DNA from 2 places in the Streptosporangium sp. NPDC006930 genome. Region 2 is predicted to be linked to the other one. Evidence: riboswitches for the same ligand, from Rfam matches in the RefSeq annotation. Region 2 holds a riboswitch; the other holds the start of a gene.

Region 1 (3,202 bases), on a different contig from region 2:
GGGAGGCGGGGGTGATCATCCCCGACGACCAGGAGGACGAGGTGGAGAAGTTCAGGGAGTTCCTTGACACGATCACGCCCGAGGACTTCGGCCGCGCGGGGTAGGAATTTCGGTGCATTTACGCTTCACGACGCGCCGAGTGAGGTCGTTGACTGGACTTGGCCCCAGTCCTACGGTGCATGTGAACCCTGCGGCCGTGCGTAAACCCCCAGATCAGGCCGTGGGATGAGAGAAAGCCGGAGGTCCGCGTGGCGGTCAGCAGCGGCGAGGGTAGAAACGCCGATCAGGATGACCCGAAACGACGCCAGTCGGCACGTCAGCGCGCGGGTGAAGAGGGTCTGCTGTTCGACGGGCAACCGGTGAAGGTGCCCGCCGACATCGGCTACAGGGGCCCGACGGCCTGTTCCGCGGCCGGTATCACCTACCGGCAACTCGACTACTGGGCGCGCACCGGCCTCGTCGAGCCCACTGTGAGAGCCGCCCACGGATCCGGCTCCCAACGCCTTTACGGCTTTCGCGACATCCTGGTCCTCAAGGTCGTCAAACGGCTCCTCGACACCGGAGTCTCCCTCCAGCAGATCCGCATCGCCGTGCAGCACCTGCGCGACCGGGGCGTCAACGACCTGGCCGGGATCACCCTGATGAGCGACGGGGTGAGCGTCTACGAGTGCACCTCGCCCGACGAGGTGATCGACCTCCTCCAGGGCGGCCAGGGAGTCTTCGGCATAGCACTGGGACGGGTGTGGCAGGAGGTGGAGGGCTCCCTCGCGGATCTGCCCGGCGAACGTGCGGAGTCGAGCGAGGGCCCTTTAGGCGATCATCAGGCCGATGAGCTGGCCCGCCGTCGCAGAGCACGACGAACCGGGTAAACTCGGACTCGCTGCTGACCCTGTGCGGGAGAGACCCCGACAGTGAGCGGGGCGCCGAAGGAGCAACCTCCCCAGAATCTCTCAGGCACCCGGTACCGCACGGACGAGGCAACTCTGGAAAGCAGGCGCGCCGGCCAGGTGCGCCTCACCGACGGTGCAAGCCTCCCGCCACGGGTAGGTGAAGCTCTCAGGTCACGACGCGTGAGACGGTCGTGATGACAGAGGGGGAGACCAGGCATACGCCCGCGCCCAGCGCCGGTCTCCACCCCGTCCCGGGAGGCTTCACAATGACCGACCTGTCATCGCTCAGCGAACTCGGCTCCCTGCCGTTCTCCACCCGCCACATAGGGCCGGACGACGCCGGCCAGACCCGCATGCTGGAGGCGGTCGGATTCGCCTCGGTAGCCGACCTGGTCGCGGTGGCCGTGCCCGAGGCGATCCGCTCCGCGGGACGGCTGAGCCTGCCCCCGGCGGCAGGGGAGTCCGAGGCCCTCGCGGAGCTGCGAGTCCTCGCCGGGCGCAACACCGTGCTCACCTCGATGATCGGCCTGGGCTACCACGACACGATCACTCCGGGCGTCATCCGCCGCAACCTCCTGGAGAACCCCGGCTGGTACACCGCGTACACGCCCTACCAGCCGGAGATCTCCCAGGGCCGTCTGGAGGCCCTGATCAACTTCCAGACCGTCGTCTCCGACCTGACCGCCCTCGACGTCGCCGGGGCCTCCCTGCTCGACGAGGCCACCGCCGCCGCCGAGGCGATGACCCTGGCCCGCCGCGCCGGCCGCGGCCCCTCGAAGGTGTTCGTGGTCGACGCCGACGCGCTGCCGCAGACCAAGGCGGTGCTGCGCACCCGCGCCGAGCCGCTCGGCATCGAGCTGGTCGAGAGCGACTTCACCGCCGAGCTTCCCGAGTGTTTCGGGGTACTCGTGCAGTATCCCGGCGCCAGCGGCAGGGTCCGCGACTTCCGCGCCATCGCCGACGCCGCCCACGCGCGCGGCGCCCAGGTGGTCGCCGCCGCCGACCTGCTCGCCCTCACCCTCCTGGCCGCGCCCGGCGAGCTCGGCGCCGACATCGCCGTCGGATCCTCGCAACGCTTCGGCGTCCCCCTCGGCTTCGGCGGCCCCCACGCCGCCTACATGGCGGTCCGCGACGGTCTCCAGCGCCAGTTGCCCGGCCGCCTGGTGGGGGTCTCCCAGGACGCCGACAAGCGTCCCGCGTACCGGCTCGCCCTCCAGACCCGCGAGCAGCACATCCGCCGCGAGAAGGCCACCAGCAACATCTGCACCGCGCAGGTGCTGCTCGCCGTGATCGCCGGCATGTACGCCGTCTACCACGGCCCCGAGGGCCTGCGCAGAATCGGCCGGCGCACCCACAGGTACGCCGTCGTGCTCGCCGAGGGCCTGCGCCAGGGCGGTGTCGAGGTCGTGCACGACACCTTCTTCGACACCGTGCTCGCCAGGGTGCCCGGCCGCGCCGAGGAGATCGTCGCCACGGCCCGCGAGAACGGCGTCAACCTGCGCCTGGTCGACGCCGACCACGTGGGCGTCACCTGCGACGAGAGGACCGAGCCGCTCCACCTGGAGCAGGTCCTGGCCGCCTTCGAGATCAGCGGCGCCGTGCTGGCCGACCTCGACGCCGCCGCCCACGACGCGCTGCCCGCCGCGCTGGCGCGGGTCAGCGACTACCTGACCCACCCGGTCTTCCACAGCCACCGTTCCGAGACGGCCATGCTGCGCTACCTGCGAAGGCTCCAGGACAAGGACATCGCGCTCGACCGGTCGATGATCCCGCTGGGCTCCTGCACCATGAAGCTCAACGCGACCACCGAGATGGAGCCGATCACCTGGCCGGAGTTCGCCGGGCTGCACCCGTACGCGCCCGAGGACCAGGCCGCGGGCTACATCGAGCTGATCGGGGAGCTGGAGCGCTGGCTCGCCGAGGTCACCGGCTACGACGCCGTGTCGCTTCAGCCGAACGCCGGCTCGCAAGGGGAGTTCGCAGGGCTGCTGGCGATCCGCGCCTACCACACCGCGCGCGGAGAGTCGGGCCGCGACGTCTGCCTGATCCCCTCGTCCGCGCACGGCACCAACGCCGCGAGCGCCGTCATGGCGGGCATGCGCGTGGCCGTGGTCGCCTGCGACGACAAGGGCAACGTCGACCTCGGCGACCTCGTCGCGAAGATCGACAAGCACCGCGGGCAACTCGCCGCGATCATGGTGACCTACCCGTCCACGCACGGCGTGTACGAGGAGACGATCGTCCGGATCTGCGAGCTGGTGCACGAGGCCGGCGGGCAGGTCTACGTCGACGGCGCCAACCTCAACGCGCTG
Region 2 (3,202 bases):
TCAGCGTTCACCGAGACCAAGAACGTCTTCATTTCCGAGGAGTAGAAGCGATGCTGCGTTTGCAGGACCGTTTGCAGGACAGGGTCGCCGTCATCACCGGCGCCGGAAGCGGGATCGGCCTCGCCACCGCGCGCCGGTTCGCCGCCGAAGGCGCCCGCGTCGTGTGCGTGGACCTGGACGAGACGACCGGCTCGGCGGCCGCCGAGGAGGTCGGGGGACTGTTCGTGCGGGCCGACGTGACCGACGAGGACGACGTCGCCCGCGTGTTCCAGACCGCGTTCGACACCTACGGCAGCGTGGACATCGCGTTCAACAACGCGGGCATCTCGCCGCCCGAGGACGACTCGATCCTGGAGACCGGCATCGACGCCTGGCGCCGGGTCCAGGAGGTGAACCTCACCTCGGTCTACCTGTGCTGCAAGCACGCCATCCCGTACATGCGGCGGCAGGGCAAGGGGTCGATCATCAACACCGCGTCGTTCGTCGCCGTGATGGGGTCGGCGACGAGCCAGATCTCCTACACCGCCTCCAAGGGCGGGGTGCTCGCCATGTCCCGCGAGCTGGGCGTGCAGTTCGCCCGCGAGGGGATCCGGGTGAACGCGCTGTGCCCGGGGCCGGTGAACACGCCGCTGCTGCAGGAGCTGTTCGCCAAGGACCCCGAGCGGGCGCAGCGCCGCCTCGTCCACATCCCGGTGGGCCGCTTCGCCGAGGCGTCCGAGATCGCCGCCGCGGTGGCGTTCCTCGCCTCGGACGACGCGAGCTTCATCACCGGCTCCGAGTTCCTGGTGGACGGCGGCATCTCCGGCGCGTACGTCACCCCGCTGTAGACCTCGTGTCCCTCTCCCCCGTGGGTCGTCCCGGCATGTCCCCGGCCCTTTCCCGGGTCGGCCCGCCGTGGTCGATACCGTGCGAGGAGGGGACGCGGCTCCCCCGCCCGGCTTCGGGGGCAGCCAGGAGTTCCGGCAAGAGCAAGACAGGAGATCATGTCCCGTCCCGTCATCGGCATCACCTGCTATGTCGAGCCCGCGCGCTTCACCGTCTGGGAGACGACCACCGCGCTTCTGCCGTACGACTACGTCGACCACGTGGCCCGCGCGGGCGGGCAGCCGGTGATCCTGCCCCCCGCCGGCGACCCCTCGGCGCTGGTGGAACGCCTGGACGGGCTGATCCTCGCCGGTGGCGGTGACGTCGGCCCCGAGCGGTACGGGCGGGAGCCGCACGAGCGGACCGGCTACGTCAGGCCGTTCCGCGACGACGCCGAGCTGGGACTGGTCGAGGCGGCTCTGGAGCGGGGCACGCCGTTGTTGGGGATCTGCAGGGGCATGCAGATCCTGAACGTCTCGCTGGGCGGCAGCCTCCACCAGCACCTGCCCGACGTGGTCGGCCACGCCGGGCACGCCCCGGCCCCCGGCCGGTACGGCAGGATGCCGGTGCGGCTCGCCCCCGGCAGCCACACCTCGAAGATCTTCGGGACCGGGACCGTGGAGGTGGCCCACTACCACCACCAGGCCCTCGACCGGCTCGCCGAGGGCCTCACCGTGACCGCCCACGCCGAGGACGGCACGGTCGAGGCCGTGGAAGTGGACGACCACCCCTTCGCCGTCGCCGTCCAGTGGCACCCCGAGACCGACGACGAGTCGGCTCTGTTCGAGGCGCTGGTACGGCACGCCGCCCCCTGACCGGCACGGATCGGGGCCGTGAGGGGATTTCGCTCGGCCGGTGCGGGCGGTTAGGCTGGCGGCGACACCGGTGAACCCGTGCGGGAGAGCGTCCTGACAGCCAGCCCAGGACCCCTGAAGGAGCAAGCCCTCCCCGCGAACCTCTCAAGGCAAAGGACCGTGCGGGTAGGTGCCCTCTGGAAAGCAGGTCCCACGACCTCGCCGAAGGTGAAAGTCCGGTAAAACTCGGATGAAACTCTCAGGCACCCACGACAGAGGGGGAGGATGCTCTCATCTGTCCCTTGTCTGAGGTGCGCACATGTCCCGACCTACGCCGCTGCGCGGCGTCCACGAGTCCCTCGGCGCGACGCTGACCGACTTCGCGGGCTGGCTGATGCCGCTCCGCTACGGCAGCGAGTCGGCCGAGCACAACGCGGTCCGCAAGGCGGCCGGCCTGTTCGACCTCTCCCACATGGGTGAGATCTTCGTGACGGGCCCGCAGGCCGCCGAAGCCCTCGACTACGCGCTGATCGGCCACCTCTCCGCGCTGGAACCCGGCCGCGCCCGCTACACGATGATCGTTGACGCCGGGGGAGGCGTGCTGGACGACCTGATCGTCTACCGGCTCGCCCCCGCCGAGTTCATGGTCGTCGCCAACGCCTCCAACTACCCCCGGGTGGCCGCCGAGCTGACCGGCCGCGCCAAGGGCTTCGACGCCGCGGTGGAGGACCGCTCCGACCGGTACGCACTGGTCGCGGTCCAGGGGCCGCGCTCCGTGGAGATCCTGGGCTCGCTCACCGACGCCGACCTCGAAGGGCTCAGGTACTACGCCGGCCTGCCCGCCGTCGTCGCGGGCCGCGAGGCCCTCGTCGCCCGTACGGGATACACCGGCGAGGACGGCTTCGAGTTGTTCGTCGCGGCCGAGGACGCCGAGCCGCTCTGGGCCGCCCTCACCGAGGCGGGCGCGCCGCACGGCCTGATCCCCGCGGGCCTGTCCGCCCGCGACACCCTCCGGCTGGAAGCCGGGATGCCGCTGTACGGCAACGAGCTGTCGGCCGGCCTGACCCCGTTCGACGCCGGGCTGGGCCGTGTGGTGAGGTTTGACAAACCGGGCGACTTCGTCGGCCGGGCCGCCCTCGAATCCCTCAAGGACGTCCCGCCGTCCCGCCGCCTGGTGGGCCTCGTCGCGACCGGCCGCAGGGTGCCCCGGCACGGGTATCCGGTGGTGGTCGCCGGTGACGGCGCGGTCGTCGGTGAGGTCACCAGCGGGGCGCCCTCCCAGTCACTGGGCAGGCCCATCGCGATGGCCTACGTGGACAACGACCAGTCGTCAGGACTGGCCGTCGACATCAGGGGCAGCCACGAGCCGGTCGAGATCGTCGCACTGCCTTTCTACAGGAGGAAAAAATGAGCAGCATTCCCGAGGACCTGCACTACACCAAGGAACACGAGTGGATCTCCGGCATCGATGACGGCCTCACCCTCACCGTGGGCATCACCGCCTACGCCGCCGAGGCGCTGGGTGACGTGGTCTACGTGCAGGT

The links. A riboswitch is a leader RNA that binds a small molecule or an ion and turns the genes downstream of it on or off. The one in region 2 is predicted to bind glycine.
Region 1: another riboswitch for glycine. It lies ahead of gcvP (aminomethyl-transferring glycine dehydrogenase); the one in region 2 lies ahead of gcvT (glycine cleavage system aminomethyltransferase GcvT).

What each region holds. Positions count from the first base shown of each region.
Region 1 covers NZ_JBEYID010000017.1:146,930-150,131, reverse strand. Annotated here, with positions in the region: gene ABZ664_RS27485 (bifunctional nuclease family protein) at 1-104, shown strand, start outside; gene ABZ664_RS27480 (MerR family transcriptional regulator) at 249-869, shown strand; glycine riboswitch at 885-977, shown strand; gene gcvP (aminomethyl-transferring glycine dehydrogenase) at 1,157-3,202, shown strand, end outside.
Region 2 covers NZ_JBEYID010000003.1:403,842-407,043, reverse strand. Annotated here, with positions in the region: gene ABZ664_RS08220 (aldehyde dehydrogenase family protein) at 1-45, shown strand, start outside; gene ABZ664_RS08215 (3-oxoacyl-ACP reductase) at 60-827, shown strand; gene ABZ664_RS08210 (gamma-glutamyl-gamma-aminobutyrate hydrolase family protein) at 984-1,679, shown strand; glycine riboswitch at 1,751-1,849, shown strand; glycine riboswitch at 1,850-1,944, shown strand; gene gcvT (glycine cleavage system aminomethyltransferase GcvT) at 1,978-3,069, shown strand; gene gcvH (glycine cleavage system protein GcvH) at 3,066-3,202, shown strand, end outside.